One region of the Pseudomaricurvus sp. ABR4_320 genome, then DNA from elsewhere that is predicted to be linked to it. Evidence: predicted binding sites of a transcription regulator. Region 1 holds the regulator's gene; the other holds the start of a gene.
What was found. Region 1 encodes FliA, which starts transcription of late flagellar genes. Its sites were predicted from a motif close to TAAAGTTATNNNNNNNNCGGCCGATANCC; they were not measured.

Region 1 (15,050 bases):
GGCGGATTTATTTCTGCTCTCACCGCCAACTCGAATACCCTCAGGATGATAACCGCTGTTGCCAAAGGGTGAGGTTCCCCCCGTACCTATCCATTTATTGCCGCCTTGATGACGCTCTTTCTGCTCCTCAAGACGCTGTCTAAATTGCTCAATGAGCTTGTCCAGACCACCGAGCGATTGGATCTTGGCTTTGTCTTCATCGGAAAGTGTCTTGAGAAATTCAGCCCGCGTCCATTCGTCGGGAATCAGCGCCTCAACAATGCCTTCAAGGCTTTCCAAACCTTTAAAATAGGCACCAAACGCACGATCAAAGCGATCAAAATACTTCTCGTCCTTGACCAGGCAAAGGCGTGACAATCGATAAAAATCATCGATACTGCCAAAGGCCAAATGCTGCTCCATAGCTTCGAGCAGAACCAGCAACTCCTTCAACGTGACTGGCAGACCCGCTTTCCGCAATGTGCTGAAAAAGTTAACCAACATGGAACCGCCTCATGGGTAGCTCAACCTTTCCGACATTGAGTCATCAATCGTTGCGACGACGAGTCATAAACGCCAAGCGCTCCAGCAGATGCACATCCTGCTCGTTTTTTAACAGAGCCCCATACAAAGGCGGAATCGCCTGGCGCGCATCCCTGTCTTTAAGAACTTCGTCGGGAATATCATCCGCCATTAGCAGTTTCAGCCAATCCACTAACTCAGAGGTGGAAGGTTTCTTTTTTAGCCCGGGAACATCACGCAATTCAAAAAACATTTCCAGCGCTTCCCGGACCAATGCCGATTTAATGTCCGGAAAGTGTACATCGACGATTTTTTGCATGGTTTCCCGATCGGGAAAAGCGATGTAGTGAAAGAAGCAGCGACGCAAAAAAGCATCCGGCAACTCCTTTTCATTATTACTTGTTATGATGACAATCGGCCGCTGTCGAGCTTTGATTACCTCACCTGTCTCATAGACAAAGAACTCCATCTTATCGAGCTCGACGAGCAAGTCATTGGGAAATTCGATGTCGGCCTTATCGATTTCATCAATCAACAACACCACCTGCTCTTCAGATTCAAACGCCTCCCATAACTTACCTTTTTTCAGATAGTTAGAGATGTTATGAACCTTTTCATCTCCCAGCTGAGAATCTCGCAAACGGGAAACAGCGTCGTATTCGTAAAGGCCTTGCTGAGCTTTCGTCGTAGACTTGATGTGCCACTGCAATAAGCGTTTACCCAAGGCCGCAGCGACCTGCTCGGCCAACATGGTCTTGCCTGTACCAGGCTCGCCCTTGACCAACAATGGTCGCTGGAGAGTCACGGCAGCGTTCACGGCCATGGTCAAATCGTCTGTGGCAACGTAACTGTCGGTACCTTGGAACTTCATAGACACTCCTCCGCGGGTATCGGAAGAGTCTATCATAAGCTTGATGCAGATTAATGCAGAGTTGGAATTAGGAAAGATGCGATATCGCCGAAGATGCCGGTGAGTAAACCACCGGTCACTGCGACAGATTTTGTTTTTGATGAATTATGCGCCAAAAAAACACGCGAACCCCTTGCCTGTTAGGCAGCGCTGGATCCTTTCTTCTGACGCATCAATTGCAGCAAGTTGGCTTCCGCGCGGGAGATACCACAACGACGAGCTACTTCTTCAGGGCTGATACCTGCCCCCAACAAACTGCTTGCTTCCTGCAGTTCCAAGCCCCCAGGCGCCGTTAGCGCATCGCCACTGGCTGTCGTTTCCGAAGCAATCCATTCAGAGGCAGACTCATCCGGTTCGACAAACGTGGTGGGAATATCCTGTTCTGGAATGACCGGCGATTGAGCAACCTTTACAAGCTCATCCAAGGATTCATCAGGAGTATTCATCTGGTCGACCAGCTGCTCTAACACCAGCAGACGACGCCCCATTCCAACGCCAGTGCTGCTCAGTTGATCCGCGCGATCCACCATATGTCTTTGCCAGTGGCGCTGCCTTTCGTCCAGGAGCTTTTGCTTCTGCAAACGCACCAGACTGATCCAGAGTGCGGCGACAGCCACAATCAGAGCCAGGATACCAAGCAACAATTCGGGGGTGATTTGCACAACAGACACAGGTTGTCTCTTAGTCAGTTTCGTTAGAAGTCGTCCATCTCCGCCCACTCGTGCTCGCTCAATAACTTGTCGAGCTCAACGAGAATAAGCAGTTCTTCGTTCTTGTGACAAACGCCCTGGATGAATTTTGCACTCTCTTCATTGCCAACATTAGGCGCAGTCTCAATCTCAGACTGACGCAGGTAAACCACTTCCGCCACACTGTCGACCAGAATACCTACGACATGGTTATCCGCCTCTATGATGACAATACGGGTATTGTCATTGAGTTCGCCGGGCATTAATCCAAAGCGGTGTCGGGTATCAATTACGGTGACGACGTTACCCCGCAGGTTGATAATGCCGAGTACATAATCCGGAGCGCCCGGCACCGGCGCAATCTCGGAGTAACGCAACACTTCCTGCACCTGCATAACATTGATGCCGTAGGTTTCCCCTGCCAGGCGAAACGTCACCCACTGCAGGATGGGATCGTCGCTGCTCTTACTCTTGGTCGAACTGGTTGCCATAAATCTTTCCTCGGTGAATGCTGGGCTGCTGATCCTTGCCGTCGGCCTGTCAGGCTGTCGATATCAGCATCGCCGTATCATTTCGTGCGACTGGCGCCTGCTAAAGTGCGTCCACTCTTTCATTACTATAGTCCAATACCGGCGTTGCCAAGGGGCTTTTAGAGCCGGAGGCCCTCTACTGTCGGGTCGACGGATCTGAGGCTTGTAAAGCGTCGCCCACTTCCGCCAAATCCAACAGCGCACACATGTGTTTTTTCACGGTTCCCGCCAACCAACGCCGTCGAGAGTTTTCGCCGCGCCACTTCACTTCATCAGGCGTCAGCGCAATGGGTTGCTGCACATCACACACGGCAAGGGCCCATGGCAGCCCGTGAAAAGTGACGATATATTTCGCCTCACCGGCATATTCCGGCTGATATCGCTCAGGCATAACAAATTGCGCCGTATTGACCACGCGTACGTTACCCGTCGGAGTATGGGCAATGCCCATCATCCATTCAGCCTGTCCGAATATCGGAGTCAGGCTGTCATCCATCGGGTAGATCTGCCCAAGTAACGTCAAAGGTACGGCGAGAGTCAGACCGCTCACCCCAACCAACAATACATCGAATTCATCCTGGGCCCAGACAGGTTTGCCATCAACCCAGGTTTCCTGAATCTGCTCGACGTCGGTTTCTACCTCTGTAACTGCCTCAAGCTCTGTGGCAGTTTCCACCGCTGTTTCCGTGACAACGGCTTCGGCAACGTGGGTGTCGACCACCGTTTCAACAACGGGTTCGACAATTGTCTCGGCCACAACTGTGGTTGGCGCGGCGACTTCGACCGGTGTTTCGGTTATGACCGGAGCTTCTGCAACGGCAACTTCCGGCAGGGTTTGTAGCATCCGGTTAAGACGCTCAAGGGCCAAACGTCGAAGGTCTTGAGGGTCTGTTTGAGCCTCGGGCAAAGTATCGGTCGCGACCTCTACTAGCGGCTGCCGCAGCAATTCTGGAGAAGAGGGTTCAGGCGTAGAAGGCTCGGGAGAAGCCGCCGGCGTCATCTCGACCTCTGCAGGCTCAACACTTACTGAGAAATCCTCGGCAACCGCAGCCATTGAATTGTCAGCGGGATCTACAAGATCAGCCGATAACGATTCAGCGACCACATTGTCCTCGACAGGAACCTGTTCGACGGATATGTCCTCAGATGCTGAATCAGAGAGGGCCACTTCTGGCTCTGGCTCTGGCTCTGGCTCTGGCTCTGGCTCTGGCTCTGGCTCTGGCTCTGGCTCTGGCTCTGGCTCTGGCTCTGGCTCTGGCTCTGGCTCTGGCTCTGGCTCTGGCTCTGGCTCTGGCTCTGGCTCTGGCTCTGGCTCTGGCTCTGGCTCTGGCTCTGGCTCTGGCTCTGGCTCTGGCTCTGGCTCTGGCTCTGGCTCAATAGATGTTGCCAGCTGCGTATCTTCGATAGCAACCGCCTCTGCAGACTTTTTTACAACTTCCTTATCATCGGAATCGGAGACAAGCAGCTCCGACCCTCCGAGTAAATCATCAAAATAATTCTGTAACACATCGCCAGAATCTTTTGCTGTTGGCGTCATGACACCATACCCTCACTGGCAGACAGAGGTTCGGCGTCGGCGATGACGATCGGCGCCGCACGACGCTTTTTGCCGGTATGCTGCAACAGCGGGTCATCTGAACGAGCGGCCAGCCATTTAAACAGCGAACGGTACGCCTCGACGGCGCGACTTTGTGACTGATAAAGGTTCGGTAACATTCCCGCTTTGCTGGCATCACGCAATTTGGTGTCGACAGGAATCATCCCCGGCCAGATCGATTCGGGATAACTGTTACGCAATTGTCGCAAGCTGGTGACCGATGCTTGAGTACGTCGATCAAACATAGTCGCAACAATCGTAGCCGGTAGCGGTTTGCGGAGAGATCGTGTCAACATATCCAACGTATGCGTCATTCGTTGCAAGCCTTTAATCGCAAGGAATTCTGTCTGCACGGGAATCAATATTTGCTGGCAGGCCGCCAGTGCATTAATCAAAAGTACTCCTAATATCGGAGGGCAATCGATTAACACCATATCAAAATCATCAGCAACCAATTTCAGCGCACGACTGATCACCAATCCCATGCCGTCCTGCGAGATAACTTGTCTCTCCAGCGTAGCAAGCCCAAGTGATGCGGGAAGAATGGATAAATTAGGAAACTCTGTCGGCTGAATACACTCGTGGACCAGGTGTCGATCCATTTTCTTCCGCTGCTGAAAGAGCGTGAAACAGCCTTGATCAACAAGATCCGGATCGCATCCAAGGTAGCTGGATAGAGATCCATGGGGATCCATATCGATAACCAAAACACGCAGATTTTGCTCGGTGCAAAGTCCAGCCAAAGATACGGTGGTTGTGGTTTTACCCACCCCGCCTTTTTGATTCGCAACAGTCCAAACCAACAAAATAATTACCCCTTCTCCGTGTTCGTTTGTCACGGATGAATTCTCTGGCGGTATGACCTATTTCCAATCAACGCCAGCGCGATGTTGTCACTTCAACTCGGCGTCAAGGGTTTGTCGCCAAAGTCACTCTATGAACTGTTGAGCAAGGCCCGTACCAGCCATTAAAGCGCGCTGAATATGCCGTTAAGAGTGACACTGTATGCTCAGAGTTACAGATTCAATTTCTCGGCAAATCCGGATCTGAACTGAACAGCAAACCACCATTTTCGGTTTCGACAGGAGTAATATCGCCGAGAGGTTCTAACCTCTCGACCTGAGATCTCCCATCCTCTTCCTGGTTAGCGGCAGCATCTGGGTTTTCTAAAGGGATGAGTGGTGAGACGCCACTGTCAGAATCATTTTGCTGCAAAGCCGGCTCCGGGTAGGGCGCCGATTCCTCTCTCAAAGATGGCGAAACGGCTTCTTCAACCGCTTCTCGCGAATCCACCGTCGGTCGTTGCCAACGCTCGCGGGCAATCATCACCGCCACCCGCCGATTAGCAGAGCGCCCCTCTTCAGTGTTGTTATCAGCAACGGGCTGAAATTCGCCGTACCCCACCGCCGCCATGCGCTCTGGTTCAATCCCCTCTTCAGCAAGCAGTTTAACAATCGCTGCCGCGCGTGATGCGGAGAGCTCCCAGTTACTCGGAAAGCGGTTGGTGTTAATGGGAATGTTGTCGGTAAATCCTTCGATTTGAATCGGGTTATCAAAGCCTTTTAAAACGTCGGCGACCTCTTGAAAAATGGACTCCGCCTCAAAAGTAACTTCTGCGTCACCACTCTCAAATAAAATTCCCGCGGGAAGTTCCAACTCTAACCAGAATTCATTGCTGTGCACCTGTACAACTTTATCGTCGATCAGATCAGCAAATCGATCTTGAAATAAATCTGATAGCTGAGGTAGGTCTGCAGTACGATCAAAGGCACCGTCGCCCGTAGTGAGATGATTGGTTTCCAATTCTCCACCGTCGGGAATTACCGCAGGTTTTGACTCTAAAGACGGACTACCAATATCGATGGGATTGAAATCCCACGATGTGGCCTGCAGTCCGAAGCTCTGGGTGAGAGTATCGGACAGCACACGATACTTGGTTTCGCTGACCTGAGATACCGAATACATAACAACGAAAAAAGCAAACAACAAGGTAATGAAGTCTGCATAAGACACCAGCCATCGTTCGTGATTGGTAGTAATATCTCTGGCATACCGACGCGGCATCGACAGCCCCCTGTCAGCGCAGATACCCATCGAGTTTTACCTCGATAGATCTTGGATTCTCACCTTCTGATATGGCAATGATGCCTTCGATCATCAGCTCTCGAAATTGAGACTGCTCATAGATACACGTTTTTATTTTATTCGCGACCGGCAATAACAGCAGGTTGGCAAAGGCAACGCCGTAAATGGTGGCGACAAACGCGACCGCTATGCCTGGCCCCAATTCAGCCGGATCAGCCAAATTACTCATCACATGGATAAGGCCCATCACCGCACCAATGATACCGATAGTAGGAGCATAACCTCCCATGGCCTCGTAAAAACGCGCCGCGTCTAAATCCCGTTGCTCGGCGACAATCATGTCTGTTTCCATGACCCGCCGAATCGATTCTGGCTCGTTGCCATCGACCAAGAGTTGTAGCCCTTTACGAGCGAATTGGTCTTTCTCTCTTTGCGCCAGGTTTTCCAACCCCAAGAGTCCTTCGCGACGCGCAGCGTTAGCCCAGCGCACCAAGCGCTTAATCCCATCGCGGTGTTTCTGCGGTGGAGGTCGAAATACCCAAGGGAGAAGCTTAATCGCTTGGCGCAATTGAGTGATAGGCGTCTGCAGCAAACCTGCCCCTATGGTGCCACCGGCAACTATAAGTGCAGCCGGACCATTGACCAGCGATTGCCAGCTGCCCCCCTCCATCAGATTACCGCCAATCAAGGCGGCAAATCCCAGAATGACGCCGATGACGCTCAACAAATCCATGCTTAGAGCTCTCGCGTCAACGTGGAACCAATATCACGTAAGTTCAACACTTTATCCGTCAAATTCGCTCTCGCAACGGCCATCGGCATGCCATAAATCGTGCTGCTATCTTTATCCTGACTCCAGATATGGCCACCGCGCAGTTTGATCAGACGGGCACCTTCACAGCCATCACTGCCCATGCCGGTTAAAATCAATCCCAATGATGCCTTGCCAAAGCTGTTGGCTGCCGCCCCAAAGGTAATATCCAAAGAAGGCTTATAATTCATACGAGCATCACCCGGTAATACACGCACATCACCTTTAGCATCGACCATCATCTGCTTGCCACCCGGGGCAAGTATGGCCAGTCCGGGCTGCAATCGATCACCCGATACGGCTTCCTTAACCGTAATTTTGCAGTTCGTATTGAGTCGCTCAGCAAAGGCCCGGGTAAAGTTCTCCGGCATGTGTTGTACCAATAAAATCGGTACTGGAAAATTCGCAGGTAATTCCGTCAGCACATGATTCAAGGCTACCGGCCCACCCGTAGACGCACCGATGACCAGCAATTTGATGCGGCCTTTTAACGAACCTTGACTCGATGGCGCTGCCGAGGCTGGCTTTCGAGGCGAGGCGGATGGCGTCGCGGGCTTCAACGGCAGTGGACTGGCAGTTGCAATTCCCGACACTTTTTTCTCGACGGTCTGAGTAACCTCAGCACGCCCGACTTTTACCGCAGGTCGCGCAATGGTTAACACGCGCTGATGCAATTTTTTCTTTAACCTCACGGAATCGTTGGCAACTTCCGCGAAATTTTTAGGCAAAAAGTCGACCGCACCCGCCTCTAACGCATCTAACGTTATACGCGCGCCTTCATAGGTCATCGATGAAAACATAAGAATAGGAACGGGACGCTCGCGCATGATCTCTCTGACAGCCGTCACCCCGTCCATCACCGGCATTTCAAAATCCATGGTGATAACGTCTGGCTGCAATCGCCGAGCTTTCTCGACCGCTTCACAGCCATTGGCTGCGATCCCCACAACCCTCAACTGAGGGTGATCCTCCAGCAGCTCACGTAGCCGATTCTGAAAAAAATGGGAATCATCAACCACCAGTACTTTGATGGTCATGAGCTACAACTCCACGCCCGAAGCAGATGATCCACGACGGCAATCATCTGCGCATCAAACACGACCCGCATAACGCTTGAGCATGCTTGGAACATCCAGAATCAGGGCGATAGTCCCGTCTCCGGTGATGGTCGCACCCGCCATTCCAGGGGTTCCCTGCAGCATCTTGCCCAACGGTTTAATGACAACTTCTTCCTGGCCGATCAGCTGATCTACCACGAAGCCAATTTTCTGTGTTCCCACAGTGACAATAACAACGTGGGCCTGATCTGGCTCGTCGAACGCACAGCTACTGCGCACCAGCCATTTCTTCAAATGGAATATGGGTACAGCGCGTTCGCGCACTGTCACACATTCCTGTCCATCAACCACATTGCTTTTGGTGAGATCCATGTGAAAAATTTCATTCACACTGACCAGCGGCAGAGCAAAGGTCTGCTTACCCAGCATAATCATCAGCGTGGGCATAATGGCCAGCGTCAACGGCACTTTAATATTGATTCGGGTGCCCTTACCGGGCGCAGAATCAATTTCAATGCTGCCGTTCAATTGGGTGATCTTGGTTTTGACCACATCCATTCCGACGCCGCGGCCGGATACATCAGAAATCTCTTTCTTGGTCGAAAATCCCGGGGCAAAGATCAGTGAAAAGGCTTCGGTATCGGACAGGCGATCTGCCGCGTCCTGATCCATCAGGCCTTTTTCCACAGCGATTGAACGCAGCTTGTCCGGGTCCATGCCACCACCGTCGTCGGTGATGGAAAGCAGAATGTGATCACCCTCCTGCTCCGCCGCAAGAATGACTTTCCCAACTCTCGGCTTGCCTTTAGCCTCTCGATCCGCAGGCAATTCAATACCGTGATCGATGGAATTGCGCACCAAGTGAACCAGAGGATCAGCCAGAGCCTCGACCAGATTTTTATCGAGATCCGTTTCCTCACCTTGCAGTTCCAGATTGATCTCTTTCTTCAGATTTCTCGCCAGATCACGAACCACTCGAGGAAAGCGGCCAAACACCTTCTTGATCGGCTGCATCCGGGTTTTCATCACGGATGTCTGCAAATCTGCGGTGACAACATCGAGATTTGCGACGGCTTTCGACAGAATTTCGTCGTTCGCCTTAACCCCGAGCCGAACCAAGCGATTGCGGACCAACACCAGCTCACCGACCATGTTCATGATATCGTCGAGACGCTGAGTATCTACACGGACCGTCGTTTCGGTAGCTGCGGCATTTTCCTTGGAAGCCGCTTTTGGTGGCGCGGCTGGCTTCGCCGGAGCCGCCTTAGGCGCAGCCGCGGCAGGCTTAGCGGGTGCAGCGGCTGGCTTCGGCTGTGGTTTGGGTGCAGGCTTCGCAGCAGCGGGTGCAGGCGCTGGCGCAGCAGCAGGAGCCGCCGGAGGGGGAGCTTCGCCAGCCGCTTCTACTTTCGGACCTTTACCTTTGCCGTGTAACTGATCTAACAGTTTCTCGAATTCATCGTCGGTGATCAGATCGCTACCGCCGGCAGCCGGTGCTGGCGCGGCAGCCGCGGGGGCGGATGCGGCTTCTGCGGGAGCGGCCGGAGCCGTTTCGCCACCAGCCTCGGTTCCTGGACCTTTGCCTTTGCCGTGCAGTTGATCGAGCAGGGATTCGAATTCGTCTTCTGAAATATTTTCGGAATCACCAGCAGCGGCCGGAGCTGGCGTGGGTGCGGGCGCTGAAGCAGCAGGCGCCGGTGCTGCGGCCTCACCTTCTGCACTCGGACCTTTCCCTTTACCGTGCAACTGGTCTAACAGCGCTTCAAATTCATCTTCTGAAATATCATCACTGTCCGATGCAGCGTTCAACTCCTGACTTTCATTCGGCGCAGCGGGCGCGGCAGGCGCATCATCCAATGCATCGAGCAGCTCTTCAAATTCCTCGTCGGTAATATCCGCGGCCTGTTCCCCGCCAGCGTCAGCCGCTGGTGCCGCCTCTACCGGCGCCTCTGCGGCTTCTACAGGCGCCTCAGGTTCGGGCTCTGCCGCGACTTCTGCCGCCTCCCCAATGTCTTCACAATTCACGAGACGCTCAAGCGTCTGCAGCAATTCTGGCGGAGCTGGCTCCAATTCAGCGCGTTGCTGGACTTGCTCAAACTGGCTGTTTACCGTATCCAGAGCTTGTAGCACGACATCCATTAATTCGGATGTCACTTCGCGTTTGCCGTTACGTAAGATATCAAACAGGTTTTCTGTTACGTGACAACATTCCACCATGGCGTTGAGCTGCAAAAACCCCGCGCCACCTTTTACTGTGTGAAAGCCACGAAAAATCGCGTTCAACAGATCCTTATCGTCTGGCGACCGTTCAAGATCAACCAACTGTTCAGAGAGTAGTTCCAGGATTTCTCCGGCTTCAACCAGGAAATCCTGCAAAATCTCTTCGTCGTCTCCGAATCCCATTCACAGACCCTCAAATATTCTCAAAAGCCCAGACTGGAAAGTAAGTCGTCAACTTCATCCTGATTTGCGACCACATCTTCGCGTTTGTCCGCATGGATTTGCGGCCCTTCGGCTTCAATATTAGATTTTGTTTTCTTGACGTCGGCATCGCGCTCTCCAGGTTGCATCCCGGTGACCTGTTCAACCTGTCCTGCAACTCGAACCAGATCAACCAGACTGGACTCCACTTCACATATAAGCCCAATAACTTTTGTTAGTACCTGTCCAGTCAGATCTTGAAAGCCCTGCTCAAGAATGATGTCTTGCAAGTTTTTATTGAGTGTATCTGTGCCCTCACGAATGGTGACAAAAAACGCATCAATGCGATGATATGCTTCTCGAAATTCTTCCGGGCTCATTTCCCGTGAGCGCAAGCGCCGCCACTCTTCCTGCAGCGCACTGGCTTCTTCTGACAAATTCTGTGCAATCGGCGCCGAGGCTTCCACCATATCCATGGTTTTGTCTGCTGCCGCGCGGGTGGTTTCGATGACGTGATTCAAGCGCTCTGACGCATCTTTGATTTCAGACGCGCAAATGTCCGGTGGGTCCTTACTGAAATCGCCGTCGACGTTAAAATTGACGATGGCATCGTGCAGGCCGCGTGTCAGCTTGCCGACCGCGTTGAACATATTCTTATCGCGAGCCTCCATCAGCCTTCCGATCAGTTCGGAAGCGCCTTTGTAATCATCGCTGGCCAGCTTTTCGGAGAGTTGTTTGGCGCAGTCCTGCAACTCCTGAATAAACTCTTCGTTCTGGTGTAATTCCGGGACTATATCCATGGGCCAACCTTAGGGAGGTTATTCTTTTAACCGTTGACTCGGTCGAAAATCTTTTCAATCTTCTCTTTCAGCGCAGCTGCCGTAAAGGGCTTCACCACATACCCGTTTACACCACTCTGAGCCGCTTCAATTATCTGATCGCGCTTAGCTTCAGCCGTTACCATCAGCACAGGCAGCGACGATAATCTGGCATCCGCTCTCACCGCTTTCAGCAGATCGATTCCCGTCATACCAGGCATATTCCAATCCGTCACCAGAAAGTCGAAATCACCATTTTTCAACATTGGCAACGCGGTCAGCCCGTCATCAGCTTCCTGGGTGTTGGTAAAGCCAAGATCCCGCAGCAGGTTTTTGATAATCCGGCGCATTGTCGAAAAGTCATCGACAATGAGGATTTTCATGTTTTTGTCCAACTCAAACCTCCGTCTTCCCGGAAAGGGATTTTACTAATAGTCTAGTAGCTGATTTGTCCCTAGCCAGTTTTTCGGCTGACCAATCCGGAAAATGTAAGCTCCGGGGTTCAGCGACAAAAACAGGGCGCCACTAGGAGTCTCGTAAACAGCCCTAAAGGCCGCTTAAAACAGGCGTCACTATCACGTGTTATTTGGTCCAACCTGTCATTCTGGCTCTCAGTCGCATCGCCGCCTGAGAGTGAATCTGACTGACTCTTGATTCGCTCACTCCCAGCACCTGACCAATTTCCTTCAGGTTCATTTCTTCGTTGTAATACAGCGACAACACGAGCTGTTCGCGCTCGGGGAGCGTCGCAATCGATTCTGCCAACGATTTGCGCAGCGACTCCCGCTGGTAATCTTCCTGCGGCGTCGCGAAGGCTCCTGACTCCTCCAGCGGCTCCACCACCGATTCTTCGCCACCGACCTCTTCTTCAAAACTGAAGAGACGACACGACGTTGTGTCGTTGAGTATTGAATGATACTCATCGAGCGAAACGTCCATCTCCTCGGCAACTTCCTGGTCTGCTGCAGTGCGGCCAACACGGGCCTCCACCGTTGCAATAGCCTCTGCCACCCGGCGTGCGTTGCGATGTACTGATCTTGGTACCCAGTCGCCGCGACGCATTTCATCAACGATGGCGCCGCGGATACGAATGCCAGCATAAGTTTCGAAGCTCGCCCCTTGAGAAGGGTCATATTTTTGAGCGGCCTCCAGCAGGCCGATCATGCCCGCCTGGATCAGATCTTCAATCTGCACACTGGCAGGCATACGCATCATCATATGACTGGCAATACGCTTTACCAGGGGCGCGTGATCTTCAACCCGAATGGAGTTCAAGTCCTGCGAGGGATTTTCGTACATAACCGAATCGCTACTTGCCCACATGGTAGAAAACTCACTGACCTCTCAACGCCGTTCAAATTTGATCAGCACCCTGCCTTTCTGAACTCAAGCACTTGCGTGCGCTGGCTGCAGAAGACTTTCAATGAAAAATTCCAGATGCCCCCGCGCACTGCTGGGCCTGGGCCAACGATCCACCTCGGTTGCCATTTGTCGAATGGCCTGCGAGGCTTTGCAGTTCGGCGCATATTGCAACAATGGTTTTTGCTGGCGTACCGCTTTGCGAACATTCTCGTCAAAGGGTATGTGACCGACATATTGCAGAGCCACGTCCAGAAACCGATCACACACAGTCTGCAATTTTGTAAACAGGTTGCGCCCCTCCTGAACACTGCGCGTCATATTGGCAACCACGCGAAACCGCGTCAGGTCGTAATCTTTGTGCAGGAGTTTGATCAGCGCGTAGGCGTCCGTAATCGACGAAGGCTCGTCACAAACCACCACCATGACTTCTTGGGATGCGCGCACAAAACTGACCACTGTGTCCGAAATGCCCGCCGCGGTATCAACCACCAACACATCCAGCTGATGGCTTAATTCACTAAATGCGTTGATCAGCGCGGCGTGCTCCTGATTGCCCAGCGACGCCATCTGTTGAACACCGGAAGACGCGGGTACAATTTTAATTCCGGCAGGGCCCGTCAGCATGACGTCCCGCAAACTGCAGCTACCGTTTAAAACGTCCGCGAGATTCTTTTCTGCTCGCAGCCCCAAAAGGACATCGATATTCGCTAACCCCAAGTCGGCATCGAGCAGTACCACTCGGCGACGCAATTCTGCCAAGGCAATGCTCAGGTTAACGGAAACATTGGTCTTGCCCACCCCGCCTTTACCGCCGGTAACTGCAATAACCTGTACGCTGTTTGAAAGACTCATTGAACTCTTATTCCTCTCGCCGCGTTGCTGGTCGGCAAAACCGGGTTTCAGTGGACCGCCAGGGAAACGGATGACAGCTGCTGTTGTAGCTGTTCGATTTCCTCAACGTCTTCTGGCTCTTCGATCTCGCTATGGGCATTTGCCAAGCGCGCCGCCCTGACGACGAGCTTACGAGAGTCCGCCTGGGATATATCGGCAGGGATCTCCTGTCCGTTAGTGGTGTAATACAAAGGTAGCTGATGTTCGATGATTACGCTTAATGCTTCCCCCAAACTTGCGGTTTCATCGATCTTGGTCAATATACATCCGTGGATATCTTCGCCGGCATGGGCGTGAAAGCTTGCTTTGATCATCTGCAATTGCGTATTGGCGGCGCACACTAGATAGGTCTGAATTTCAGGGATATCCGCCAGCACTTCCAACTGCATCCGCAAATCGGGATCACCATAGCGATACCCGGCGGTATCAATGAGAACCAAACTGCAGTTGCGCAACCGACGCACCAACAATGGCAGATCTTCGATATCTTCAACCACTTTTACCTGCACACCAAGAATGCGGCCCAGGGCGCGCATTTGCTCGTGACCGGCAATACGCGCTGAATCTGTTGTCACCAGTGTGACGCTATGGGGACCATGCTCGAGAACGTGTCTGGCCGCGAGCTTGGCAATGGTGGTGCTTTTACCGACGCCCGTCGCACCGACGAACGCGAAGACGCCACCCTCGGCAACGGGATCATTCGCCGCAATAGGCAGCAGCTGCGCCAGTTGTGACTGAGCGTCGCACCAGGCAGCCTGCATAGAACGCGTTGGCCTTACCCGCCCCAAGACTGCATTGATACTGGCTTCGGTACACCCCAAATTTTGCAGCCGACGCGCCAGACGCTGCTGAAACGGAGTGCGATTAATTGCCGATCCATGAGCAGGCATCGCCACTTGATTGAGCTGCTCCTCGAGCAACAACCGCATATCCGCCAACTCGGTCTGCAATAGCTCCATCTGCCGATTCTGTTCCGCACGCTGTTTTTCCGCCTCGGCCGCCGCCTTGGCTTTTGCCTCTGCACGCGCTTCCGCCTTGGCGACGGCTTCAGCAGACGCCTTCGCTTCGTATGACAAGGGCGCAGGCTCAACAGCGGCAGGAGCCGCCGCCAGAGGTGTGCTTATCGGTTCTGGTTGACGCTCGCCACCCACGACCTCTCCCCGAACTTCGAGGCTGCGATTGCGAGGACGCTGGCTCAATTTTGCTTTTGCCGCAGCCAGGGACTGGTTGGCCAGCATCTGCGCCTGCGCCTTTTCCAATTCCTGAGCAAGAAAGGAGGTCTGTCGATCTGTGCTTTTTTCCCGGCGAGCTTTAACCACTGTCGATTTCTTGGCGATGTCTGTAGCCGCCTGTATGTCACCGGCATCCAAAAGCTCTTTG
Region 2 (15,050 bases), on a different contig from region 1:
CGTAGTCTCGCATTTTGGGAAGCGCAAACATCTTGGTTACTAACTTTGGCATGCCTGAAATGTCTGCGACATAAAGCCAATTTAAGCTGCCTAGATCTTTCAGGGCGAGCTTTTCCAAGGTTTTTCTTACCCACTCGCCGCCATCTTTATGGTGCGAGAAGATAACAATGCGTGTTTTTTCGCTCAGAACTTGGGCATGATCCCACTGATCCGTGAAGCTCATGGGGGGCAGCGAGCTGCTGAATAAGTTTGGTGATATCGATAGTAGAGTAACAAGGAGTAGGGTACGCAGCATAGTTGTCATCCGTAATTCACGAGTGACAGTGTAATGCCTATGTTTTACGATTTCGATATTTAACGGATCAGAAGGATTATTCTCAGAGAGGAAAACTACGATCGGGGATTATATTGGCTGCCGGTCTCGCCGGCAGCGTCGTTAGGAGTGTTAAGTGAAACTAGAAACTGCTCATTTTCTGAGCGAGAGCTGCTCTACTATAGCCATCCCAGTGATCTGTACGCCCTTCGCGCCAGCCGTTTAACCAAGTCTGTCTCGCTGAACCAGCTTCGTGAGGGCACAGGCTCCTCGATCTGCCATCAATACCTGCTTTATAGCCTTTTACAAATGCGCGTGCAGTTTGACTTCTCTTCTGGGTTTTCATCAGTAAGCGTACCTCTTTGTTTGTTGTTAAACACATATTTTGCTAAAAGGTTGCGCCATAAAAAGTCAGATTATTGACACGCTGAACTCAAATTTTTGAGTGTAGAGTTCCAGGTCGTCAAAGGATCTTACTTTCTGGGCACTTTTCACTTCTACTTCAGATAACTGTCTTTCAGAATTATCAGAACAATGGGTTTGTGGTTTTTTAACCTCCTATTTTTTTCGAGTCCTTGTTTTGACCCGAGTTCCTAGTACACCAAAAAAACGGCCCAATTGTGAACAAATTATTTCGAATACAAAAAACACTATTTATCGCTCGAAGGTATATCAAGGCGACGAAATTGGCGTCAATTTAGTATAAAAAATGGTCAAATGGAGTGATTGTCACCCTTTGGCTCTGTTCTTGGGTATCGCTTCCGCGCCAATATGGCATGGGCTTAGTCTTAAGGGGCACACAAATTAAGCCGCTCTGACACAGCCATATTGAGGTAAACTACTGTTCTTTCATCCAGAAGAAATGACGGTATCTCGTATCTGTCGTGATGGCTTCTGTGATCATTACGAACTTTGAAAAATGATTTCTCTATGACCCATATCCCTCTGTTTGCGACCTGTCCCCGTGGCGTCGAAAGCCTACTGGCAAAAGAACTAACCGACCTAGGGGCGTTTGATGTAAAACGGGAGTTTTCAGGCGTTCGATGCTCGGTGTCGTCACAGCAGGATGTCTACCGAATCTGTCTATGGTCACGCCTGGCAAACCGAGTGTTACGTCGCCTCGCCCTGGTGGACCTAAAAGAGCCTGATGATATTTATAACGCGGTGCGCAGCATCGACTGGGGGGTGTTTCTGCGATCTTCCGGGCGTTTTCGGGTTGATTTTGTCGGCACGAATCGATTCATCCGCAATACGCAATTTGGTGGCTTGAAGATCAAGGATGCGATTGTCGATCAGTTTCGCGATGGCTGTGGTGAAAGGCCGGATGTCGACAAAGAGACGCCGCAGCTTATTGTACATGGCCACCTCAATTCGACACGCCTGACGCTTTCTATCGATGTCAGTGGCGACAGTTTACATCGACGAGGATATCGCTTAGCGAAAGGTGCCGCACCGCTTAAAGAAAATTTGGCGGCGGCAATTTTATTGCGCAGCGGCTGGCCAATAATCGCTAAGGAACACGGTGAGCTGTTTGATCCTATGTGTGGATCAGGAACCTTTCTGATTGAAGCGGCGATGATGGCCCTTGATATCGCGCCGGGATTACTGCGAACTCGGTTCGCGTTTATGGAGCTTGCCGATTTTGATGCAGACGCCTGGTCATCGGAGCAGAGAGATGCGCTGTTGAGGCAGGAAGAAGCCAAAAGCGCTCATAAGTGCACTCTGGTGGGGTTTGATTGTGACGGTGCTGTTTTAGATCGGGCCCGCGAGAACATTGAGCGAATCCACCTGCAAGAGTTTATCGAATTGCAGCAGGTTGATGTGCGATCTCTGCAAAGACCATCCACCTTGGACGCCGATCGCGGCTTGGTCATTACCAATCCTCCCTATGGCGAGCGTCTGGGAGAGGTAGATCAGCTTGCTCCTCTCTATCGAGAGCTCAAGCAGCGCATCGGCAATGAATTTCCAGGCTGGAGTTTAGGGGTGTTTACCGGAAATCAGCAGCTGGAAAAAGAACTTGGCCGGCGCTTTCGAGAGACATGGACATTTTATAACGGGGCGATAGAAAGTCATCTTTTATTGCAAGACTTACCTGCATCCTCGTCCGCAGTGGTCGGCTCTGGGAAACGGCTTTCGATACCGGAAAATGCTGATGATTTTTCCGATAACGCCAAAATGCTGTTGAATCGGCTGAAGAAGAATCGCAAGAATTTACGTCGTTGGATCGAACGAGAATCGATTTCTTCGTATCGTTTGTACGATGCCGATTTGCCCGAATATTCAGCAGCTATTGATGTCTATGGCGAGTTTGCACATATCCAAGAATACGCAGCACCAAAATCCATTGACCAGGAAAAAGTCCGGCAGAGACTCGAAGAAATTATTTTGGTCTCTGGTTTTTTTCTGGAATTTCCACTATCCCGTATTAGCTGCAAGCAGCGGCGAAAAACCGCCGGTAAAAGTCAGTATGAAAAGCTACAGAGCGGTAATAAGGATGCTCTATGGGTAACGGAAGGCGCCGCTAATTTACGGGTAAATCTATGGGAGTATCTGGATACGGGATTGTTTCTGGATCATCGTCCGGTGCGAAGATTTATTTATGAGCATGCCAGGGGCAAGCGCTTTCTCAATCTCTTTTGTTACACAGCTACCGCGTCAGTTCACGCAGCTTTAGGCGGCGCTTCAGGCAGTGTGAGCGTAGATCTTTCGCCAACTTATTTACGTTGGGCTGAGGATAATTTCTCCGAAAATCGCTTGTCTTTACAGCGTCATCAGTTGATTCAGGCGGATTGTCAGGCTTGGTTGAACCAGTGTCGAGAGGGGTTTGACCTGATTCTGTTGGATCCTCCAAGCTTTTCAAATTCAAAGCGGACTGACAATGTGTTGGATATCCAGCGAGATCATGTGGGATTGATTCGTCGTTGCATGGAAATTCTCAATCCAGGCGGCAAGTTGATTTTCTCAAATAACTTGCGGAGTTTTAAATTGGATAGAGACGCTCTGGATCGGTACCTCGTTACCGATATTTTGGATAAGACGCTCGATCCCGATTTTCAGCGCAACCGTAAAATTCACCACTGTTGGTTGATTGAAGCGACTAAACGATGATCAGAGAGATGTTACCAAGATCCCAAATATTGAGTAGGAGGTGCAGGTAAACCATGTCGAAACCTTTTGTTGTTTCTAGCCAATTCAAACCATCCGGCGATCAGCCCAATGCGATTCGAGAGCTCGTGGATGGCTTGGAATCCGGCTTGGCTCACCAGACTCTATTGGGGGTAACCGGATCGGGAAAGACCTTCACTATCGCTAATGTGATTGAAGCGGTACAACGGCCAACAATGATTATGGCGCCGAACAAAACCCTTGCGGCGCAGCTTTACGGTGAGTTTAAAGAATTTTTTCCGGGCAACTCTGTTGAGTATTTTGTCTCTTACTACGACTACTACCAACCTGAAGCCTATGTTCCATCTTCCGATACGTTCATTGAAAAAGACGCATCGGTCAACGAACACATCGAGCAGATGCGACTCTCGGCCACCAAGGCCCTCATGGAGCGCAGAGACGCGATTGTAGTTGCAACGGTATCGGCGATTTATGGTTTGGGTGATCCCGATGCCTATTTAAAGATGGTCTTGCATCTTGTGCGTGGCGATCAAATTGATCAGCGCCAGTTGCTGCGCCGGTTAGCCGAACTTCAATACACGCGCAACGACATGGACTTTCATCGTGCAACCTATCGGGTTCGCGGTGAAGTCATCGATGTGTTTCCCGCGGATAGTGAAAAAGATGCTGTGCGCATTGAGCTCTTCGATGATGAAGTAGAAAACATTTCTCTGTTTGATCCATTGACCGGGGAGGTGCTTCAGAAGCTTGCACGCTTTACCATCTATCCCAAATCCCACTATGTCACACCCAGAAATACCGTTGTTGAGGCGATTGCGGCGATCAAAGACGAAATGCGTGAACGCCTGGAACAATTGCGCCAGGACAGCAGATTGGTGGAAGCCCAGCGTCTGGAGCAACGCGTTAAATACGACATTGAGATGATGCAGGAGTTGGGCTACTGCACGGGTATTGAAAATTACTCGCGCTACTTATCGGGGCGTAACCCAGGCGAACCGCCACCGACGTTGTTTGATTATCTGCCGGCGGATGCATTGTTGGTGATTGATGAGTCTCACGTTGGCGTTCCCCAAATTGGTGGCATGTATCGAGGCGACCGTTCCCGTAAAGAAACCTTGGTGGAATACGGTTTCAGGCTGCCCTCAGCGCTGGATAATCGCCCTTTGCGATTCGATGAATGGGAGCGTCTTGCACCGCAGATGGTTTTTGTTTCAGCGACGCCAGGTCCCTATGAGCGAGAGCATGCGGGGCAGGTTGTGGAGCAAGTCGTCCGTCCCACCGGTTTGGTCGACCCCATTGTGGAGGTGAGGCCTGCGGGCAATCAGGTTGATGATGCTCTGTCTGAAATCCAGTCTCGTGTCTCCCAGGACGAGCGCGTTCTCATTACCGTACTCACCAAGCGAATGGCGGAAGACCTTACCGATTATTTGCAAGAGCATGGGGTTAGGGTGCGCTATTTGCACTCGGATATCGACACGGTTGAAAGGATGGAAATTATCCGCGATCTGCGGGCTGGGGAGTTCGATGTGTTGGTCGGTATCAACCTGCTACGAGAGGGGTTGGATATGCCGGAAGTATCATTGGTGACGATTTTTGATGCCGACAAAGAAGGCTTTTTACGCTCTGATCGCTCGTTGATTCAAACTATAGGGCGAGCCGCACGCAATGTGAACGGCAAAGCCATTCTCTACGCCGATGCGATCACCGGGTCCATGCAGCGAGCACTGGATGAAACCGAGCGTCGGCGGGCGAAGCAGATTGCGCATAATGAAGAGCATGGCATTACACCTCAAGGCATACGCAAACAGGTCAAGGACATTCTCGAGGCCGGTTATATTCCGGGCGCCAAAGGCAAGCGTCAGAAAGTCGCGGATAAAAAAGGAACTTACGATGTCGATCTCGGCGCCGGGGATCCATTCAAGCAGATTGCGGCTCTTGAAGAGAAGATGTTTCAGGCGGCTAGAGATCTGGAGTTTGAAAAAGCGGCGGCGATTCGAGATCAAATCACTACGTTAAAGAATGCCACAGGTCGTTGAGTACATCGGTTGTCGCGTCGCAAAGTTTGCATCTGTAGCGGGTTTATTATCAAAAAGAATTACCGATAGACGAAAGAGATATTAAAGATTTCGCGAATACGCGCGATAACAGGGGTATCTGCCACCATCAATGCAGGAGTGTCCCCAGTGAACGCGGTCAGCCTTTCTCTTTATTCTCCAGTTGCTCAACCGGCTTCCAGAGCGACTGATGTCAAGGAAGTCGCGACAGCTGCGCCTCAGGAGGCGAACCCGGCGTCGGTGTATATCCCTTCTGATTCGTCCTCTGTCGTTAGTTTAACCTATGCCTTTGGGCCAAGCTCGGCCGGCGGTGCTGGTCAAGCAGACGTGGTTTCTGAGCCGTCTGAGCTGGCTCTGGAGTCTTCGGGCAATATCTTGAACTTTATCGAGGCACAACTGCAGCGGGACGTGGCTGCCGGCGCGACTCCTGAAGAGCTACAGTCGCGGCTGGAAGCAGGCTTGGAGGGGTTTCAGAAAGGCTATCAGGATGCGTTGGAGCTGCTTGGAGGGCTTGAATCTCTTCCATTTAGCGTTTCCCAGGATTTAGGTCATACACAATCACTGGTAGAGCAGGGCATTGAAGATCTCAAAGCGGCGTTTATTCCATCTGCGAATCCGACTGGGGAAGCGCAAGACAGCGTCGCTCAAGCGACGGATACCGCTGCCGCGTCAGCGGAGAAAGTCTCGCCTGCCAGCCCTGCGGTGTCGTCTGAGACTGCCGTTGAATCAACGTCTCTGGCATCCTTGCAAAGCGATGCGAGCCAGTACAGCAAGCGTTTTAGTTTTGAGCTGACCACGCAAGATGGCGACACCGTACACATTCTGGCCGCGGGTAATTCTTCTGACTCTGTGAGCAATTACTTGTCGATGCTTGAAGAAGGCAACTTTGAGAACAGTCTGGGTTCCGAGGCCGGTGGTGCCTATGCGCTACAGGTCAATGGTGATCTGGATGACGAAGAAATGGCGGCCATCGCGGACCTGCTCTCTCAGGTCGATGAACTGTCCTCAAGCTTTTATGACGGCGACATTACTGCCGCCTTCCAGAAAGCCCTTGAGATGGGGTACGACAGCCGTGAAATTTCCGGTTACTCACTGCGTCTTAGTCAGGATTGGGAGCAGCCTGAACCTCAAACCGTAATTGACCAGCCTGATGTTGCACTGGAGGCCGCAGATAGTCAGCAGTCGCTGGCATCCTGGGAAGGGCAGCAGTACAAAGCCCTGGCTGATTTTATTGACCAAGTCCTCAGTGCTTATGATCAAGCTGCTGAGTTCCAAAAGCCCAAATCACTGCTGCTAAATCTGGTGGCACAGCGTACAGAGGGGGGGGATCAAATGTTGATGAGTGCTGTCTCCTGGTCCCTGGGCGAGCCGGTTGATGCAAAGCTCTAAGTTTTAGCCACTACTGAGTGGCAGGCGGTTTATTCCCCGGCTGGGCTACAATGTCCAGCCTGTGTATTTTTAGGATTGAACGTCATGCCCCAGACTCTGGTTCTGTATTCCACCCTTGGATGTCATTTGTGTGAGGAAGCACAAGCCCTTATCGCGCCACTGTTGGCTCGATATCCCATCACCTTGCGCGTTGTTGACATTGCCGAGGACGATTCATTGGTGGCTGCCTATGGTATCCGCATTCCTGTCCTCTCTCTCGAGCATCACGATGGGGACATCGGCTGGCCTTTTGAGTGCTCTAACGTTGAAGAATTTTTGCGTGCCAGAGATTGTCATCCTGCGTGACGCATAACCGCTGAAAAATAGTTTGAGACTTATGCAGGCGGTTTTTCACGGGACTTTTGAGCAGTTATCTCAGTCAGGCAGGGTATCTTGAACTAGAATTAATTGAGTTAGTCGTATTACACGGAATCCTGGTTATCTATGTCTAATTTGCTCGATAAAGTCGATCTGCGCACGCAACTGGTTGGAGAGAATCGGCTGGAGCTGCTGATGTTTCAATTGGGCGGACGTCAAAAATTTGCGCTGAATGTGTTCAAGATCCAGGAAGTTATGAAGGTGCCGCCGCTCACGGCCCTGCCACACAGTAATCCGGTGATTTGCGGTGTGACTCACCTTCGCGAGCAAACGATCTCTGTAATCGACCTCAATGCCGCGATTGGCGGACGCCCACTGTGGAATCAGGAAGATGCCAACACGAATCTCATCGTGACAGAATATAATCGGTCTGTGCAGGCGTTTCTCGTAGGGGCCGTGGATCGCATTGTGAACCTTAATTGGGAATCCATTCTGCCTCCTCCACAGGGGGCAGGGCGCAGTCATTTTCTGACGGCCATCACCAAGCTGGATGATCAAATTGTTGAGGTCATTGATGTCGAGCGCGTACTGGCTGAAATTATTCCATTTGAAACGGACGTTTCCGCCGATATCCTCGATCAGGACCTTGCGGAATATGCCCGCCGTAATCAGCTGAAGATTCTCATGGCGGATGACTCGCCAACCGCATATCGACAAGTGCGCTCGACATTGTCCAACATCGGTATAGAGACGATTCATTGTCCCGATGGGTTACAGGCATTGGAACTATTAAAGCACCAGTCTTCCGAAGGTATCGATGTTCAGAAAGAGTATTTAATGGTCATCACTGACGCTGAAATGCCAGAAATGGATGGCTATCGGCTGACCCATGAAATTCGTTCTGATCCCAAATTAGAAGGTTTGTACGTCATTTTGCATACGTCACTGTCTGGCAGTTTTAATCAGGCCATGGTGCGCAAAGTTGGCTGTAACGACTTCTTGTCTAAGTTTCAGCCCGATGACCTGGCGACCAAAGTTCAGGATTTCTTGCGAGAAAAGCTGCAAGCAAATTCCTAGGGGTCGTTCAATCCTCTTTAGACTTATCTGTTCCGGCATAAGACCGGCAAAGTGATACGTCTTTATGACGCATCAGGTGTGGTTTTGTGGGGGTGACGTTAGTGGGTAGGTCGAGGAGGCGGGCAACCTTTTGATGCCGCCCGCGATACGGTCGATTAGAAGAGTTCAATTTCGTCTGTGGTCGTGTCGGCTTCGTCTTTTTCACTAGAAAAGTGATGGTTATAGATTTCCAGCGCTTCTTTGACGCTGGCTCCGCGCATAATGTGTTCGAACATAATGCGCTCTGACTCCATGGTATAACTGCTTTTCACTTTGTCTTGAATGGAGCCCCAGATCTCAGGGTCATTGAGTTGTTTGGGGTTGCCGATTACGCTGCTCACCCGTTCGAGATTGCGAGCCACGTGGTCGAGCCGCTGGCTGATACGGTCGTAAAATTGAAACGCAGTGATTGCCATGTTGATCTTTTCGCGCATGGCCTCGGAGGACTCTAGAACTTCCGGTGTGAGTTCAGAAACCCCATTGGTGCTCATTGCTTGAATGCTGGTATCGACGTCGTAGTGGTGTTGAGCCAGTTCGGTAAATGATTGGGTAAGGTCGGAAACGGAACCGTTACTCTCATTGAGCGAGGCTTCAATCTGACAGACCGCCAAGCAGAGCATATTGATGGTCTCGCGAATGTGCAGCAATTCGTCGTGGTGACTGAGCTGCTCATCGGATGTTTTAGTTACGGCCATGAAATCCTCTCCATTTAACCCTCAGTTCAAGCATAGACAAGTTCCGTGAGATCTACTGGGATTCTTGTCACAGGCTCGGTGTTTGTGTGCCAAAAACCATTGATGTAGACCGACTTTATCCTCGCCAATCCGGCGAGTTAGAAAATATGTACTCTGAAAGTGATCCAAAACATCGAAGCCGTTTCCTCTCTGGACGAATAAAATTATTTTTGCTTTTTTTAACAGCGATGTAGAAAAATTTGTGCAATCAAGGATGTCTGCTTTCAGTTATTGCCGGATGCTGAAAATGACCGATTGTTTATAACGTTTGCTTAATTTCCAATTGCGTCAACAAAGCGGTGGTATTGCCCGTCCGGTAACCATAGATGACGGAATACGCCAGAACATTCTGAACGTACTTACGGGTTTCTCGAAAGGGGATGGTCTCGATCCAAACGTCGTTTGGAAGCCTTTGGGCTGAACGTTCGAGCCAGCGGTCGACATGATGTGGACCGGCATTGTATGCCGCCGCTGCGAGAATTCGGTTCCCTGCGTATTTTTCCAGGAGTTCAGTGATGTAATGACTGCCGAGTACGATATTGGTATCTGGTGTGTAGAGATCACGGGTTTGACGTAAGTCGACACCTGCGCGACTGGCTGTCTGTCGAGCCGTATTTGGCATTAACTGCATCAGTCCCATTGCGCCTGCAGGAGAGTGTGCGGTTTCTGCGAAGGCACTTTCCTGGCGAGCAATAGCGTAGAGGAGTAGCGGTGAGACTTGATTTCTCTGTGCCGCGTCCATCACCTGCTCATTATAGGCAAGGGGGAAACGCATGCGCAGATCATCCCAGGCCCGGGCTTGGGCAAGTGACGAGATCGTTTTTGCGTGCCAGCCCCAGTCATAGGCCAGCTTGGCCGCAGCGATGTGATCCTCCGGGACTGCCAGCCGCTGACTGAAGTAATACCATTCGCGATTCGCATTTAGCGTATCGCCAATTGCGCGCAACTCGCGCGCGCGCATGACGTTTGGATTCAACGCCATACGGCGCAAACGTTCGGGTTGTATAGATACAGGGGTATCGTCAAACTGGTAATTGCGCTGCAGGTGGTCTGCCGCCATAAAACCATAGTAGCTGCGAACATCGGCAATGCTTCGATAGCCTGCTAAGGCGTCCTGGGATTCCGTGTTCAGCTGCTGATCAGCACGAGCCCGCCAATATTGCCAGCGTTCTGAGTTTTGTTGTTCCGTTGACAGTAGCGTGATGTAGTGGGAGACATTGCTCCAGTCGAGCTGCAGCAAGGCCTCGCGAATCAGCGTTTCTATGAGCGTGTCATCACTGATTTCCGTGTTGCCTTCCAGAAGGTTATTTACGGTCGCATATTCATCTTTGCGCAACAGTTGTAAGGCCAGGTATTCCTCAGTGTCTTTGCGATCTTCTTCATCAAACAGCTGTTGAGCATCGTATTTGTGCCAGACATTGAGCGCAGCGACAGGGTCGAGGCGAGAAAAGCGCCGAATGCCGAAGTGAATCAATTCTTGGTTTGCGGGACTTTGCTCTCGAAAAGCATCGAGATCGACAATTTTTTGGGGAGAACGACTGATTGCACGAAAACGATTGGCGAGTTCCAGGTCGTCACCTGTCATGAAGCGAACCAGGTAGCGCGCTAGAGAATAATTGGCGGCTTGCAGCGCCAGGCGAAAGCGTTTCAGTGCAAGCGCGCTGGTGAGCCCGCCCTGGTCGATCCACCGCTCAAAGAGAGGGTCACATTCCTTTGGTTGTGAGCGCGGCACAGTCCAGAGTGCAGAAACGTCTTTCAGCGCGTTGGCGTCGCCAGTTTCCAGCCGTGCCTGAACCGCTAGGCATTGCAGAGAGGTACTGGAAATGTCGTTGTGATAATAGGTGAGATAGATTGGCCACTGGTGTTGCTTGGCCAGTGTATCCAGCCAACGGCGCTCTAATTTGCTGCCGAGATACGTGTTTTGATTCGCTTTTAGAAACTGGTCAACATCTGCCTGGGGGAGGGTGTAGAGGCGACGATTGAGTTCGTAGTAGTCGAGATAGGGCCGCAGTGGGTAATCGCGAAGTTCTTTGTAGAGCTCTCGATAACTCTGGACCTGCCGATGTTTGAGGGCCGACTGAGCTTCTCGGTAGATCTGGCGTTGTGTTTCCAGGCGGGCGGAGAGCTGGTCAGCCGACGTTGCGTTGCCGCTATCTCCGGCGGCCAGGCAGTGCAGCGTCAGGCAGGAAGCGAGGAAAGACCAGGCTAGAAATCGTCTCGAGCTGCGTTTTTCGTTTCCAATCGGCATAGTGAGTGGTGGCACGCAAAGAATTCGACAAAGGAAGTCACGATTTATTTATAATGAATTGTAATCCAAAAATTTTTGTTTGCTGTGCAATGCAGCACAAAGATCCTACTAATACCCAATACTACGATGGTGGTCAAAGCCTTGAGGGCAAATGACGCTTTTTTCGTAGTTCTGACGTTGATGATTCATGCCGTTACTTGAACTGAAAAATGCACATCTTCAATTTGGCACCCAGGTGGTGCTCGATAGCGAAGACTTAGTGGTTGAAAAAGGCCAGAAAATTGCTCTGATCGGGCGTAATGGAGAGGGCAAGTCCACTCTTATGAAGGTCATAACGGGGGATCAAACCCTGGATGACGGAAGCTTGTGGTTGGCTCCTGAACTGAGGGTTGCTCGGCTCGAGCAGGAATTGCCCGAGCAAGCTGACACCAGCGTTTACGATATGGTCGCTGGCGGTCTGGATCCGGTCGGCAGCCTTCTCGCCGAGTATCACCATCTCTCAATGGATCTCGCTGCTGACGGGGCTATGGACCGATTTGAAAAGATCCAAACGGAACTTGAGGCTCGCGATGGTTGGATGCTGCAGCAGCGAGTGGAGACCTTGATTACCCGCCTGGAGCTTCCTGCAGAGAAAAAGATGAATGAACTGTCCGGTGGCTGGAGGCGTCGGGTAGCTTTGGCGCGAGCACTGGTCACAGATCCAGAACTTCTGCTTCTCGATGAGCCGACCAACCATCTCGATGTGCAAGCTATTGAGTGGCTTCAGGAGCAGGTGGTGGATTTCAACGGCGCGGTGATTTTTGTGACCCACGACAGGGTGTTTTTACAGGCGCTGGCGACAGACATTATTGAGCTGGATCGTGGCCACATGCGAGCGTGGCACGGGGATTATCACAGCTTTTTGGAGTTTCGAGAGCAACAATTGCAAGAAGAAGCTCGCCACAATGCGCTGTTTGATAAAAAGCTTGCCCAGGAAGAGGTATGGATTCGTCAAGGCATCAAGGCTCGTAGGACGCGTAACGAAGGGCGTGTTCGCGCCCTAAAAGCCATGCGTGAGGAGCGTTCACAGCGACGGGTTCAACAAGGTAGAGCGGCGTTTGAGCTAAATAATGCCGAGGTGTCCGGCAAACTGGTTTCTCGTCTTGAAGGTATTCGTCAGGCTTACGACGGCCAAGTATTGATCGATGGTTTCACGACTTTGGTGAGACGCGGTGACAAAATTGGACTGATTGGCCCCAACGGTATTGGTAAGTCGACGCTGCTCAAAATTATTCTCGGTGAGCTGCAACCTGATGATGGGCTGGTGCAATTGGGAACCAACACACAAGTCGCCTATTTCGATCAATTGCGGGACCAGTTAGACCTGGATAAAAATGCGATCGATAACATTGGTGGCGGTCGAGACTCTATTACCGTTAATGGGAAAGACCGTCATCTGATCAGCTATCTCGGTGATTTTCTTTTTACCGGTGAGCGTGCACGCACGCCGCTGCGAGTGCTGTCGGGTGGTGAGAGAAACCGGGTGTTACTCGCCAAATTATTCAGTTTGCCCAGCAATTTGCTGGTGCTGGATGAACCGACGAACGATCTCGATGTTGAAACCTTGGAGCTTTTGGAAGAACTGTTGCAAAACTATTCTGGGACGCTTCTATTGGTCAGCCACGATCGAGCGTTTCTCGATAACGTTGTGACCAGCACCATCGCCTTTGAAGGTCAGGGGCGTGTTAGGGAATACATCGGAGGCTACGAAGATTGGCAGCGTCAGGGAGGCAAATGGCCAGAGTCCAATAAGCCGGCAAAGCCATTGGAAACAGCCGTAGACGTCGCTGTTACCAAGACGTCTGGGTCTGCGCCAACCAACGCTAAGCCGGCGCCCAAATTAAGCTATAAACTACAGCGCGAATTGGAAGCTTTGCCAGGGAAAATTGAAGCCCTGGAAGCGGATTTGGAAGCCCTACAGACCGAAAGTTCAGCGGCTGATTTTTATCAGCGAGATCACGACAAGGTGACTCAAACCTTGGACAAAATGGCACAAGTGCAAGCCGAACTTGATGCAAGCTACGCCCGCTGGGAAGAGCTGGACAGCGGCGCTTAAGCGAGCAGAAACCGGGGGGCGAAACCCGTCCCCCGGGCAAGTTCGTTCGTTAACAAACGACTGTTTAATCGGCTACACGCACCGCCAAAACATCGCATTTGGCGCCGTGTAGTACGCCGTTTGCAGTAGACCCTAAAATGAGCGCCAGTCCTTTGCGGCCGTGACTTCCCAGAACGATGAGATCTGCGCCGATATCGTTCGCGGTTTCATGAATCTCGGCGACCGGTTGACCGATAACCACTTTGCGATCTTCGACCGGCAGATTGGCTGGCGCAGCTAAGGCAGTCAGCTGTTCATTCGCTTTGTGCTGCAGCTGAGTTTGCACTTCGGTAAGATCGACGGGTATATCGCCGCCATAGGCGAAGGTTAAGGGTTCAACCACATGCAGTACGGTGAGTTTTGCGCCGTTCGCTTCCGCCAGAGTGGCGGCCCTTGTCATGACTTGTTGAGATTCGTCAGATAGATCAACTGCGACGAGAATGTGTTTGTAGTTGCTCATGGTTCAGCTCCTTTGCAGAACTCTCTTCACATTTGATACTAAACCCTTGCCAGTACCTTGCCTAGACATAGATCAAGTACACTGCACGATTTTTCGGGGGAGAACTATGTGGGTTCCGATATTGATTTGCGCAGCTGCAGTAGCGTTGCTGTTGGGGCCGATCCTATTGATGCAGCCTTCGGCCCTACAACGCCGACAGGCAGAGCTGCGGCAGGCTGCAATTCAAAAAGGCCTGCGTATTCACATGGCGCCTGATCCCAGGAATCCTGGACAGGATAGGCCGGAGTTGTTTTCCGTGTACTGCCTTCCTTGGCAGGCAAAGGAAAAGAGCGACCATCGATGGATGCTGATACGCAAGAATTTTACCCATGATATCCATGCCCATGGGGTATGGGATTGGCAGGAAAAGCCATCTACATCGACAGAGGCATTTTTACTGCCCAGGTTAGCTCACCTCTTGGATTCCCTTCCTGATGGTGTTGTATCCGTTGCTTCAGGCAGTCAGGGGGTCAGTTGCTTTTGGAATGAGAAAGGCGGATTAGATCGCTTGGAGCAGGTTTACGCGTCGCTATCAGACATTAAAACCGCGCTCATGAGGTAGCTGTATCAGTTGCCTGTTGCCGAGGTGTTAGCCTCGGGATTATCTGCGTCATTGCCGCCATTTTCCGGCTCCTCAGGCGGAATCGGCTGGGGAATGGCCTTCGTTGGGTTGTATTGGGTTTCCGGCATCAAGTCTTCAGACAGAAACGCCCGTTTTCCGTTCAAAATTTCTGCCAGTTCCTTAATCATGCGATGACGACGTTTGTCCGGGTGGGAAGATTGCATCAAGAGCTGCTGCGAGCGCTTGTAAAACGCCTGAGCGGACAAAACGTCTTTGCGATTGGATGCTTTGTGACCCTGGCCAATATGGGAAATGACGTCCACCATTAAATGGGCCCAGCTGAGTTGGCTGTGGCAGGCGCTCATTTCCTCAACTGATAATTTGTTGCGACTCTGCAGTTGTTTTATTAAGTTCGCGGCCTCATTGAGGTGTTTTTGGGCTCTGGCGATCTTGGCATCGCTTTCTTTGAGACGATCAAAGTAGTCTGGCAGCGCCTCGTCGGTGAGTGAGTCATTGCG

Region 2: a site for FliA is predicted at 5,558-5,586, ahead of ACXAFR_RS03105 (DUF5610 domain-containing protein). Genes of this name have one in related genera too.

The regions. Positions count from the first base shown of each region.
Region 1 covers NZ_JBSWVF010000004.1:226,024-241,073, reverse strand. Annotated here, with positions in the region: gene ACXAFR_RS10120 (vWA domain-containing protein) at 1-483, opposite strand, end outside; gene ACXAFR_RS10115 (AAA family ATPase) at 527-1,372, opposite strand; gene ACXAFR_RS10110 (DUF2802 domain-containing protein) at 1,552-2,082, opposite strand; gene ACXAFR_RS10105 (chemotaxis protein CheW) at 2,106-2,591, opposite strand; gene ACXAFR_RS10100 (chemotaxis protein CheW) at 2,767-4,167, opposite strand; gene ACXAFR_RS10095 (ParA family protein) at 4,164-5,033, opposite strand; gene motD (flagellar motor protein MotD) at 5,251-6,291, opposite strand; gene ACXAFR_RS10085 (flagellar motor protein) at 6,305-7,045, opposite strand; gene ACXAFR_RS10080 (protein-glutamate methylesterase/protein-glutamine glutaminase) at 7,048-8,160, opposite strand; gene ACXAFR_RS10075 (chemotaxis protein CheA) at 8,215-10,581, opposite strand; gene ACXAFR_RS10070 (protein phosphatase CheZ) at 10,602-11,399, opposite strand; gene cheY (chemotaxis response regulator CheY) at 11,426-11,812, opposite strand; gene ACXAFR_RS10060 (RNA polymerase sigma factor FliA) at 12,000-12,740, opposite strand; gene ACXAFR_RS10055 (MinD/ParA family protein) at 12,804-13,631, opposite strand; gene flhF (flagellar biosynthesis protein FlhF) at 13,679-15,050, opposite strand, start outside.
Region 2 covers NZ_JBSWVF010000001.1:701,147-716,196, reverse strand. Annotated here, with positions in the region: gene ACXAFR_RS03125 (hypothetical protein) at 1-295, opposite strand, end outside; gene rmf (ribosome modulation factor) at 456-659, opposite strand; gene rlmKL (bifunctional 23S rRNA (guanine(2069)-N(7))-methyltransferase RlmK/23S rRNA (guanine(2445)-N(2))-methyltransferase RlmL) at 1,244-3,421, shown strand; gene uvrB (excinuclease ABC subunit UvrB) at 3,475-5,475, shown strand; gene ACXAFR_RS03105 (DUF5610 domain-containing protein) at 5,623-6,882, shown strand; gene ACXAFR_RS03100 (glutaredoxin family protein) at 6,967-7,227, shown strand; gene ACXAFR_RS03095 (chemotaxis protein CheV) at 7,366-8,316, shown strand; gene ACXAFR_RS03090 (hypothetical protein) at 8,472-9,050, opposite strand; gene ACXAFR_RS03085 (transglycosylase SLT domain-containing protein) at 9,349-11,352, opposite strand; gene ACXAFR_RS03080 (ATP-binding cassette domain-containing protein) at 11,525-13,432, shown strand; gene ACXAFR_RS03075 (universal stress protein) at 13,497-13,931, opposite strand; gene ACXAFR_RS03070 (hypothetical protein) at 14,038-14,532, shown strand; gene ACXAFR_RS03065 (hypothetical protein) at 14,538-15,050, opposite strand, start outside.